2 regions of the Telluria sp. Soil_C_11 genome follow, and region 2 is predicted to be linked to the other one. Evidence: predicted binding sites of a transcription regulator. Region 2 holds the regulator's gene; the other holds the start of a gene.

Region 1 (6,125 bases), on a different contig from region 2:
CTCCGCGTAATCGAGCTTGCCGATCTCGGCGATGTTGCCGTTGGCCCAGGCGTCCGCCCGCACACGCATCGCATCGATGTCGCCTTCGAAGCGCTCCAGGGTCCTGGTGAAGCAGGCCGTGTCTTCCATCTGCGACTTCTTGAAATCCTTCAGCACGCGGCCCGGATCGTCGAGATCGACCATGAAGCCGGTCTGGGTCAGCTTCACGCCGCGCTTTTTGGCGATGCCCTCGATCTGCTTGCGTACCTCGATGCCGCCGGACAGCCCGCTCTTCTTCAGCCCGGCCTCGGTCAGTTCCTGCGCCGCGAAGAAGGGCCGGTAGCGTTCGACGCCATCGTCCTCGCCGATGTATTTCTGCTTCAGCACACTCCAGCGCGCATACACGTCGGCCGGCAGCACGTCGTGCAAGCGGGCGCCGTCGGGATTTTTCTGCAAGCCGATCAGCGAGGGCAGCGCAACCAGCGCCTTGAATCCGCTGCGCCAGCCGATGCCGACGCCGGCCGAGGGCGGCGCCAGCACTTCCTGCGACTGCCCGATCAGGCGCTCGACCCGGCCGTCATCCCATTCCATCTTCGACGGCAGTGGCGCAAGCATGCCGAATACCCACATCACGTGGCCATCCTTCGACACCTTCCACAGGCCGGGGCCGGGGCGTTTTCCGGAGACGAGGACCTGGGCCGCGGGCAGCTCGTCGGCCGGCTGCGCGGCCGCCGGCTCGTCGCGGCTGGACGGCGGATCGGTCTGCGCCAGCGCCGCGGCGCTCAGCAGACCCAGGGACAAGACACAGGCAAGGCGTGCGGCAACCATCGAGGACTCCCTTATTGTTGTGTTGCCAAAGATTACCTAAATGGCATCGGGAAGGCTACGCGCGCAACAGCTTGTTACAAGGCATGCATATCCTGGAGTTACGGATAGTTCGATGCCGGCGGCTCTTCCGGTTGCCGGTCCAGGAGCTCATGGGCCAGCTTCAGGCTGTCCACCATGATCTGGAAGGCTTCGCGCTTGGCATCCTCGCCCGGCACCCGCAGCACGTAGGACGGGTGATAGGTGGTGACGACCCAGTACCCGTCGTGGAAGACCGGCTTGCCAAGGGTCGCCTTCAGGGTGACGTTGGCCGTCTCCATCACGGACTTCAGCGCGGTCGCGCCCAGCGCCACGATCACGGTCGGCTTCACGTGGGCCAGTTCCTTTTCGAGCCAGTAGTGGCAGGCTTCGATTTCCTTCTGCGCCGGGGTCTTATGCAGGCGGCGCTTGCCGCGCGGCTCCCATTTGAAATGCTTGACGGCGTTGGTCACGTAGATCGTCTCGCGGTCGACGCCGGCCGCCTCGCACACGCGGTCGAGCAGCTTGCCGGCCGGGCCGACGAAGGGCTGGCCGGCCAGGTCTTCCTGGTCGCCCGGCTGCTCGCCCACGAACATGATCTTCGCCTTCTTCGGCCCTTCGCCGCCGACGGCCTGGGTCGCGAACTGCCACAGCTCGCAGCGCCGGCATTCGTCGAGCTTCGAGGGCTGCTGGCGCTCCGGCTGGGCATCCTCGGGGGCGATCGGGATGGTCGTCCCCTTGCGCTGGCCGACGGCCTGGAACTGGCCGGTCTTGCGCGCGCCCAGCGACGCTTCGGAAATCATCTGCGGCACGATTTTTCCTTCTGGCAAATTTTTCCAGCGATGCGAGGGAATATGCTGCTGCATCACCGACTGGTTCAGGCGCGCCGGGTTGAACACGCTGCGGTAATAGGTCAGCCACAGGGCTTCGCCAGTGTCTTCGAGATCGTCGGAATTCTTCACCAGCGGACCGGTGTTGTGCAGGGTCTGGCCATCCCACAGCACGCTGGCCTCGGGCGTGGCAATCATCCAGCTGACCCGGCCCATGCGGGAAATGAAATGCTCGGCCACCTGGGGCAGCACGTCGTGCTGCGGTTCGTACCAGGCGACGAAGCGCGGCGGCCCGGCCTCGGGCGGTCGCTCGCGGAATCGGATGTAGGCATGCATGTCGTGCTCCTCGCGGTGCACCGCCTTCACCATCGCATGCAGGCGCGCGCCATCCTCGTCGGCCGGCGACTGCACCTCGTGCTCGCCCTGCTGCCAGCGCCAGATCACGCGGTACAGGAAGGCCCAGCGGTCCGGCACGCGGCAGCAGGCGGCGCTTTGCAGCATGTCCATCAGCGAGCGCGGGATGTGCGGCGGTGGGTGGCGCGGGGCATCCGGCGCTGGCGGCGGGTTGGAAGGATTATGCGTTGGCTCGGCCGTGGACGGCGCACCCGAGAACAGGTCGCCGCCCGCGTGCGGGGTGCTCCAGGTGACCGCTTCCGGCGGCACGTCGTGCACCAGCAGCTCGCGCGCCGCCTCGCGCCATGCGGCGAAGGTCTCGACCAGCAGCGGCTGGCCCGCGCGCTGGTGGTCGATGGCGCTCATGCCGCCTGCAACTCCGGCCACAGGTTCATCTGCTGCGGGGCGTCGGCCATGGTCCGGCGCAGCAGTTCGGAAGAGGCGGCCCCTTGCGCCGGCTTGTAGTCCGCGGTGACCACGAAAGGCGCCAGCTTCTTCAGGCTGCAGCGCAGGCGCGACAGGTCTTCCCAGCGGATGCGGCGCAGCCGGCGCAGGTCGATCAGGCGCTTGGCCGAGCGCAGCCCGATGCCGGGCACGCGCGCGATCATGCCCTCGTCGGCGCGGTTCAGGTCGAGCGGGAAGTGCTCGCGGTTGGACAGCGCCCAGGCCAGCTTGGGGTCGATGTCGAGCGCCAGGTTGCCGGCCGCCGGCATCAATTCGCCGGCCGTGAAGCCGTAGCCGCGCAACAGGAAGTCGGCCTGGTACAGGCGATGCTCGCGCAGCAGCGGCGGCGGCGCGGAAGGCACGCTGGACGGGCTCTGCGGAATCGGGGAAAACGCCGAGTAGTACACGCGCTTGAGCTTGTAGCTGCCGTACAGGGTCTGGGCCGTATTCAGGATGGTCTGGTCGTCGCTGGCGTCGGCGCCGACGATCATCTGGGTGCTCTGCCCGGCCGGCGCGAAGCTGGGCGCCTTCGGATGGTTGTCCTTTTCGTCGAGCCTGGTGCGGATCGAGCCCATCGCCAGCTTGATCGTGTGGACGTTCTTTTCGGGCGCCAGGCGGCTCACGCTGTCCTGGGTCGGCAGCTCGATGTTCACCGACAGCCGGTCGGCGTACTTGCCGGCCAGTTCGATCAGGCGCGGGTCGGCGTCCGGAATGGTCTTCAGGTGGATGTAGCCGCGGAAGTTATGTTCTTCGCGCAGGCGCCGCGCAACCTCGACCAGCTGCTCCATCGTGTAGTCGCTGGACTGGATGATGCCCGAGCTGAGGAACAGCCCGTCGATGTAATTGCGAAGATAGAAATCCTGGGTCAGCTTGACCACTTCGTCGACCGAAAAGCGGGCCCGCGGCACGTTCGAGGTGCGGCGGTTCACGCAGTACTGGCAATCGTAGATGCAGAAGTTGGTCAGCAGGATCTTCAGCAGCGACACGCAGCGCCCGTCCGGCGTGTAGCTGTGGCAGATGCCCATGCCGTTGGTGGCGCCGAGGCCGTCCTTGTCGACGGAATCTCGCCTGGGCGCCCCGCTGCTGGCGCAGGAAGCGTCGTATTTGGCGGCGTCGGCCAGGATCTCGAGTTTGTCTTTGAGTTCCATTGCGCAGTAAATACTGTATGGATGTACAGTATACCGCACTTTGTGTCGGGACAGCGGTGCGCGAACGCACGCAGCGCCATCGGGCCGCGTGGACGTTCAGCGCGCCGGCCAGCGCGCCCGCGGCGTCACGGGGCCTCGAAGGAGCGTAGCGAGCGGCGGCAGTTCCGTTCGAGAAGCGCAGCCGTACTTCGGTACAGCGAGCATCGCAGAACGGAACTGCAACGCGCAGCAGCTTCTTCGATGCCCCCTCACGCGGCGCCGACGTAGCCGTGGGCCTGGGCCAGCAACTCGGGCTCCATGCGTGCGGCGATGCGCTTGATATAGCTGGTGGCGGGAACGACGCCGGCGGCGCCGGCGCGGTGCAGCCAGGCATAGGCTTCGATCAGGTCCTTGTGGACGCCCTGGCCGCTGGCATACATGACCCCGAGGTTGAACTGGGCGCGCGCATGGCCCTGGCGGGCGGCGCACAGGTACCAGAAATGGGCGGCTTCGTAGTCGCGTTCGACGCCATGGCCGCTGTCGTAGCGCAGGCCGAGCGCGAACTGGGCCAGGGCATGTCCCTGGTCGGCGGCCTTGCGGTACCACTCGTAGGCCCGGCGCGGGTCGACGGCGCCGGAATCGTCGCGGTCCAGCAGCTGGCCCAGCATGTACTGGGCCGGCGCGTATTCCTGGTCGGCGGCCTTGCCGTACCAGAGCATGGCCTGGCCGGCGTCCTGGTCGACGCCGATCCCGTTCTCGAAGCGCAGCGCGAGGTCGAACTGGGCGCGCAGGTGGCCCTGTTCGGCGGCCTTGCGGTACCAGTCCAGCGCCTGCGGCGGGTCTTGCGGGACGCCGTGCCCCGCATCGATCAGCTGGGCGAGGTGGTACTGGGCGCCGGCGAAGCCCTGCTCGGCCGCCTTGCGGTACCAGTCGGCCGCCTGGCCGGCATCCTGGTCCACGCCCTGGCCGTGCTCGTAGCGCAGGCCGAGGTTGTCCTGGGCGCCGGCGTGCCCCTGCTCGGCGGCCTTGCGGAACCAGTGCAGCGCCAGGTCCGGATCGCGTGCGACCCCGTGGCCGCTGTCGTAGATGAGGGCCAGGTTGAACTGCGAGCTGGCGTGGCCCTGCTCGCCGGCGCGGCCGTACCACAGGACCGCCTTCTCGCTGTCCTGCGGCAGGTCCTGCCCTTTGTCGTAGCGCAGGCCGAGGTTGAACTGGGCCGGCGCGTAGCCCTGCTCGGCCGCCTTGCGGAACCAGTGGATGGCCTGCTGCACATCGCGTTCCACACCCTGGCCGCTGTCATAACGAAGGGCCAGGTTGAACTGGGAGCGCGCGTAATTCTGCTCGGCGGCGCGGCGGTACCATTCGATGGCGCGCCCGATGTCCTGGGCCACGCCCTTGCCGCCCTCGTACATCATGCCGAGGTTGTGTTGGGCGCCCGGGTCGCCCTGCTCGGCCGCCTTGCCGAACCAGTGCAGGGCCTGGTGCACGTCGGTGGGCATGCCCTGGCCCTTGGCGTACAGCCAGCCCAGGTTGTACTGGGCCGCCGCATAGCCCTGCTCGGCCGCCTGGGTGTACCAGTGCACGGCCTGCCCGAGGTCCTGCGCCACGCCCTGGCCCTTCTGGTACATCACGCCGAGGTTGTACTGGGCCTGTTCGAGGCCGGCGCTGGCCGCCATCCGGTACCAGGCCACCGCCAGCTCGTAGTTCTTCGGCACACCCTGGCCGTTCACGTACATGAAGCCGAGGCTGTGCTGGGCGCTGGCGACGCCGCGCTCGGCCAGCGCTTTTACACGCAGGAATTCAGCGGTGTGACCGGTGGCGGCGGTATCGGGCATGGCGCAACTCTTAGGCCTGGAAGGCCAGCACGTTGCCGCTGCCGGCCGGCAAACCCTGCCCGCGCAGCACGTCCGTGAAGCGGCCCAGCGGCATCGGACGGTGGTAGAGGTAGCCCTGCATCGTCATGCAGCCGTTCGCGCGCAGGTAGCGCGCCTGCGACTCCGTCTCGACGCCTTCGGCGATCAGGTTCAGGCCCAGCCCGCGCGCGATCGAGATGATCGCCAGCACCACCGGATAGTGGCCGTACTCGTCGTGGATCTCCTTGACGAAGGACTGGTCGATCTTGATCGTGTGGACCGGGAAGCGGTGCAGGTAGGCCAGCGAGGAATAGCCGGTGCCGAAATCGTCGATCGCGACCGACACGCCGAGCTGGCCCAGCTTGTTGAGCTGCTCGATCGCGTGCTGCGGATTGCGGATGCAGATGTTCTCGGTGATCTCGACTTCGATCTGGCTCGGCGCGATCCCGTAGCGCACCAGGGCGCCGCGCATCTTCTCGAAGAAGTCGCCGCGGTCCAGGTATTGCGGGGACAGGTTCAGCGACAGCCGCACCTGGTTGGCGCAGATGTTCTTCCACTGCAGCATGTCGCGGCACAGGGCGCCGATCATCCAGTCCGAGATCGGGATCATCAGTCCGTTCTCTTCGGCGAACGGCAGGAACTCGCCCGGCGTGACG
Region 2 (6,125 bases):
CACCACCAGCCGCGAGATCGTGCAGATGGCGCGCGAAGCAGGCGCACGCAAGGTCTTCTTTGCCTCGGCCGCGCCGCCGGTGCTGTATCCGAACGTGTACGGCATCGACATGCCGACCCGCGACGAGCTGATCGCCCATGGCCGCACCGTCGAGGAAGTCTGCCGCGAGATCACGGCCGACCGCCTGGTCTACCAGGACATCGAGGCGCTGAAGAAGTCCATCATGGACGTGAACCCGCTTCTCACCAGCGTCGAGGCTTCCTGCTTCGACGGCGTCTACATCACCGGCGACATCTCGCCCGAATACCTGGACAAGCTGGAGAGCCACCGCCACAAGAGTTCCGGCAAATCGTCCGAGGACCTGGTGCGCACCCAGCTCAACCTGAATCCTCCGGTAGCAGCGGAATAATCCTTGACCGGGCGCCGTGGCGCCCGTTTTCATTTGTACGACACGAACATGAGCGACACGAACAACTACGGTTTCACCACCACCATCCTCCACAACGACCGCCAGAAGACCATCGAGCAGGGTTCGCTGCACAAGCCCATCCACACCTCGGTCGCCTTCGGCTACGGCGACGCGCGCCAGCTGGCCTCGGTCTTCCAGGGCAAGGAACCGGGCTTCCGCTACGGCCGCCAAGGCAACCCGACCGTGTCGGCGCTGGAAGACAAGATCACGAAGATGGAAGATGGCGTGGCGACGCTGTGCTTCGCCACCGGCATGGCGGCGATCGGCGCGCTGGCGCAGGCCTTGCTGAAGGAGGGCGACCACGTGGTGTCGTCGTCGTTCCTGTTCGGGAACACCAACAGCCTGTGGAACACGGTGGCGGGGCAGGGCACCGAGGTGTCTTTCGTCGACGCGACCGATGTCGCCAACGTCGAGGCGGCGCTCAAGGAAAATACCCGCCTGGTGTTCGTCGAGACCATCGCCAATCCGCGCACCCAGATCGCCGACCTGGCGCGCATCGGCGAACTGTGCCGCGAGCGCGGGATTCTCTACGTGGTCGACAACACCATGACCACGCCCTGGCTGTTCCGCCCGAAGGCGGTGGGCGCCGGGCTGGTCGTCAACTCCCTGACCAAGTCGATCGGCGGCCACGGCATGGCGCTGGGCGGCGCGCTGACCGACACCGGCCTGTTCGACTGGAGCGCCTATCCGAACATCGCGCCGAACTTCCGCAAGCAGCCGGCCAAGGCCCAGGGCATGGCCCAGTTGCGCGCCAAATCGCTGCGCGACTTCGGCGCCTCGCTGGCCCCGGAAGCGGCCCACCACATCGCGGTCGGGGCCGAAACCCTGGCCCTGCGCATGGACCGCACCTGTGCCAACGCGCTGGCGCTCGCGCAGATGCTGGAAGCCGACGAACGGGTCGCCGCGGTCCACTATCCGGGCCTGGCCTCGCACCCGCAGCACGGCCTGGCGACGACATTGTTCCGCGCCTATGGTTCGCTGTTCAGCTTCGAGCTGAAGGAGGGCACCGACTGCTTCGACTACCTGAACCGCCTGAAGATAGCTATTCCGGCCAGCAACCTGGGCGACACGCGCACCCTGGTGATCCCGGTCGCGCACACGATCTTCTTCGAGATGGGACCGGAGCGCCGCGCCAGCATGGGCATTGCCGAGTCGCTGATCCGGGTGTCGGTGGGGATCGAGGATACGCAGGATTTGCTGCGCGATTTCGGCGAAGCATTATCGCCGACATCATTGCAACATAACGCAACATAATAAACAGCGATCTTATGCATATTGGCTTGAAGTCCTGGCAATCTCTACCTACCATGAAGCTTCATTGCCCCTAACGTGGAGATTCAGATGAAAAAGTTATTGTGCGTATCCCTGATGCTGATTTCCGGCGTTGTATTTGCTGACGATCTGAATGAGGCAAATAAACTGTTGAATGCCAAGGAATATGGACGGGCGCTGCCTATCTATGCCCGGCTTGCAGAAGCAGGAAATGCGGAAGCACAATTTCGCCTTGGAGAAATGTACTGGTTTGGCGACGGTACTGCACCCGATCTGAAAAAGGCAGCTGCCTGGTTCCAGAAATCGGCAGCGGCCGGCAACAAGGATGCGGCGGAATCGCTGCAATCCCTGAACCGCCGCGAGACGCGAGGTAATGAAATCGTCTATTGGATGAAGGAATATAAAGGCGAAGATCTGACTTCGGGTAAATACGCCTGCGCTGCGCCGACCATTCCAGTCGTCTCGAAAACGAATTCCGAAATCAAGAAGGTTTCGGATGACGTGGCAACCTGGCAGGAATGCTATAACGGCGCCGTTGCCAATCTCAAGAGCCTGTCGCCGGTATTGAAACATGTGCCCAAGGATGTGCTCGACATGATGACGCCGGCGGAGATCAGCCAGACCCAGTCGCATCTCGATCAGGTGTTCGCGAATGTCGCACGTTCGATGGGCGATAGCGCGTCGGCGGTGCTGGCCCAGCGTGACGCCTGGTCCAAGGCGACCAATACCTACGTCGCCGATGTGAACAAGAAGAACGCCGAGGAAACCGCCCGCAACAAAATGCAGATCACGACCGATCTGCGCCGGGTGTACGAGGGGAATCAGGCACTGGCCAATGCCCCCCGGGGCGCCAATCCGGCAAATCACTGAACTTGCCGTTACAGTTGAGTAATTGGCACTCGCCGATCCAGGCGATATCATGTGCCATTACTCAACTGCATAGATCGATCGCACGTGAAAACTGTCGTTTTTTGCCTGAGCATGCTGTTGGCGGGAACCTGCTCCGCCGACGAGCTTGCTGCCGCCAATGCGGCGTTTACCAACAAGGATTATGCCGGCGCGCTGCAGCGCTATACGAAGCTGGCGAATGCCGGCAACATCGAGGCCCAGCAGCACCTGGGCGAAATGTACTTGTACGGCGAGGCCGGCGCCGTCGACGAGGCCAAGGCCGAGGCCTGGTTCCGCAAGGCCGCGGCGAAGGGCAATAGCGTCGCCATCGCTTCTCTCGACCTGATGCGCCGGCGCGGCGAACACCGTGCCGACATCGATTACTGGGTCGACAAATACGATGGCTCCGACCTGACCACCGGTCAATACCGCTGCCCGGCGCCGCGCTTTCCTACGGTTTCCAAGCAGAGCGACGAGATCGACCGGGTCTCGGCCAGCATGACGAAGTGGCAGGAATGCTATAACGCCCAGGCGCGCGCGCTGAATGAGGCGTCGCCGCTGACCAAGCGGATCCCCGCCGATGTGGCAAAGCTGATCAACAAGTCGGAGATGGAGCGGGCGGAGAAACGATTGGCCGAGGTCTATACCAACCTGACCGAGAGCGCCCAGGTCAAGGCCAAGCTGGTGCTGGCCGACTTTGCCGTGTGGCGCGACGCCACCGACGCCTGGGTCAAGGAACACAACGAGATCGTGAAGAGCACGCCGAGCCTGGAACGCGAGAAGGAACTCGAGAATCGGCGCAACAACCGCGTCAACAATTGACGCGCCGCCGGCCTGGCTTTGCGCCCGGCCGGCGTAGTACCTGGCTTAGTGCCAGGAACGCAGCAGGCCGACAGCCAGGCCTTCGAGCGCGAACTCGTCGTTCTGCGGATCGACCGTGATGACGGAGAAGTCCGGGTTTTCCGGCAGTAGTTCGATGGTGCTGCCGTTCTTGCGGTAGCGCTTGACGGTGACTTCGTCGCCGATGCGGGCAACCACGATCTGGCCGTTCTTGGCCGAATCCACTTTCTTGACAGCCAAAAAGTCGCCGTCGCAGATGCCGGCGTCGCGCATCGACCAGCCCCGGACCTTCAGCAGGAAGTCGGGCTTGGCCGAGAACATGGCCGGGTCGACCGAATAGGTGGCTTCGACGTGTTCCTGGGCCAGGATGGGCGAACCGGCGGCGACGCGGCCGACCAGCGGCAGCGACATCAGCAGGGCGGCCGGCACTGCGGGCAGCGGAGCGTTGTCGGTCGCGGCGCTGCCGACCAGGCGGATGCCGCGCGAGGTGCCGGGAGAAATTTCGATCGCGCCCTTGCGCGCCAGGGCTTGCAGGTGTTCTTCGGCTGCGTTGGCCGAGCGGAAGCCAAGCTCCTGGGCGATTTCGGCGCGGGTCGGCGGGAAACCGGTGTTGTCGATGGCTTCCTTGATCAGGTTGAGGATCTGTTCTTGCCGTGCGGTGAGCTTAAGCATGGTGTATGTGCGTAGATGAGCGGGGTGCGAGTGAAACTCGATACCCTGTATTTTTGTACAGTATTGCGCCGGGCGCAAGGGGATTCCGTGCGTTTTGGCGGTTTTTTTTGCCTGGCGGGCACAGCCAATGCCCGCTGGACCGCACACGGCGATTGAGCTCTTGACGTTTTTACGGTTATAATGTCGGGCTTTCCCTTCCCACACTCGTCTTGACGCCGAGGTGGGCATTTGTTTAAACGTCCTTAAGGAGTGTTGCATGCGTCATTATGAAATCGTGTTTATCGTCCACCCGGACCAGAGCGAGCAGGTCCCGGCGATGATCGAGCGCTACAAGACCACGGTCACCTCGCGCGGCGGTAACATCCACCGCGTCGAAGACTGGGGCCGCCGTCAAATGGCTTACCAGATCCAGAAGCTGCCGAAGGCACACTACATCTGCATGAACATCGAGTGCGACAACGAGACCCTGGTCGAGCTGGAAACCGCATTCAAATTCAATGATGCCGTGCTGCGTCATCTGACCGTCAAGATGAAGAAGGCCGAAACCGCACCGTCGCCGATGATGAAGTCGGTGCAGCGCGAAGACGCAGCCAAGAGCCACCGCGCCGAAGCTGCCGCCGCTCCGGTCGCAGCCGCCTAATCCGTTCAGACTAGAAACGCGGAAAGAAGCGCGCAAGGGCAGTGAACGAGCTGTTGCTGGTCGCAAGCATCGCGGAACGCGATATCCTGCGCTACACCCCGGCCGGCATTCCCATCGTCAGCGGCATCCTGCAGCATGGATCGCAGCAGACGGAGGCGGGAATAGCCAGGCAGGTCGAGTTCGAGATCGCCGCGGTTGCCGCGGGAGATATTTCGGGCCGATTCGCCGATGCCGAACTGGGAGCGGTACACCAGTTCAGGGGATTTCTGGCCAAGAAGAACCGCAACAGCAAAGCCCTGGTGTTTCACATCATTGATTTCAGTGCCGCCGCATAAAAACATTGCGGCCACCCATTTAGATACAGGAGCCTCAAAATGGCATTCGGTAAAAAGTTCGACAAAAACAAAGCCAAGGAAAAACTGAAGCGCAAACAGCAGAACCCGCTGTTCAAGCGCAAGAAGTTCTGCCGCTTCACCGCTGCAGGCGTGGAACAGGTTGACTACAAAGACGTCGACACCCTGAAGGATTTCGTCCAGGAAAACGGCAAGATCATGCCGGCACGCCTGACCGGCACCAAGGCGCACTACCAGCGCCAAGTGGATACCGCGATCAAGCGCGCCCGCTACCTGGCCCTGCTGCCGTACACCGACCTGCACAACGCTTAATCGTCGGTCACGACACGTATACTGGAGAATAATATGCAAGTCATCCTGCTGGAAAAAGTCGTCAACGTCGGCAACCTGGGCGACGTGGTCAAGGTCAAGGACGGTTACGCACGTAACTTCCTGATCCCGCAAAAGAAAGCCCGCCGTGCTACCGAATCGGCCGTGGCCGAGTTCGAAGTCAAGCGCGCCGAACTGGAAAAGGCAGCCGCCGAGAAGCTGGCAGCCGCACAAGCCCAAGGCGAGAAGCTGAACGGCATGACCATCACCATCGCCCAGAAAGCTGGCGTGGATGGCCGTCTGTTCGGTTCCGTGACCAACTTCGACATCGCTGAAGCCCTGAGCAAGCAAGGTTTCGCCGTCGAAAAGGCCAACGTGCGCATGCCGACCGGCCCGCTGAAGACCACCGGCGAGCACCCGGTTGCCGTCGCTCTGCACACCGACGTCGTCGTCGACGTGACCGTTGCGGTCGTGGGCGAAGCTGCCTAAGTAATACAGTAGTACCCCGTCGTCCCCGCGCAGTCGGGGACCCAGGTTTGCTCGCGCATTGATGGCGGCAACAGAACTTGGGTCCCCGCCTTCGCGGGGACGACGCTTTTTGGGTGACCAAAAAACGTCGCTTTTTCTTTTTAGAAAATCACCAATCATTTCAGCCGGCGATGCGGAAAAGGTATAATGTCGG

What was found. Region 2 encodes LexA, which represses DNA repair genes until DNA is damaged. Its sites were predicted from a motif close to ACTGTATNNNNATACAGT; they were not measured.
Region 1: the regulator LexA is predicted to act here: its motif matches at 3,650-3,667, upstream of AC3A6M_RS20145 (putative DNA modification/repair radical SAM protein).

The regions. Positions count from the first base shown of each region.
Region 1 covers NZ_JBDGIN010000015.1:72,333-78,457, forward strand. The annotation lists gene AC3A6M_RS20135 (TraB/GumN family protein) at 1-807, opposite strand, end outside; gene AC3A6M_RS20140 (UdgX family uracil-DNA binding protein) at 906-2,411, opposite strand; gene AC3A6M_RS20145 (putative DNA modification/repair radical SAM protein) at 2,408-3,637, opposite strand; gene AC3A6M_RS20150 (SEL1-like repeat protein) at 3,886-5,451, opposite strand; gene AC3A6M_RS20155 (EAL domain-containing protein) at 5,462-6,125, opposite strand, start outside.
Region 2 covers NZ_JBDGIN010000008.1:114,514-120,638, forward strand. The annotation lists gene purF (amidophosphoribosyltransferase) at 1-409, shown strand, start outside; gene AC3A6M_RS15085 (cystathionine gamma-synthase family protein) at 458-1,723, shown strand; gene AC3A6M_RS15090 (tetratricopeptide repeat protein) at 1,811-2,611, shown strand; gene AC3A6M_RS15095 (tetratricopeptide repeat protein) at 2,696-3,451, shown strand; gene lexA (transcriptional repressor LexA) at 3,497-4,141, opposite strand; gene rpsF (30S ribosomal protein S6) at 4,398-4,781, shown strand; gene priB (primosomal replication protein N) at 4,823-5,116, shown strand; gene rpsR (30S ribosomal protein S18) at 5,156-5,446, shown strand; gene rplI (50S ribosomal protein L9) at 5,480-5,932, shown strand.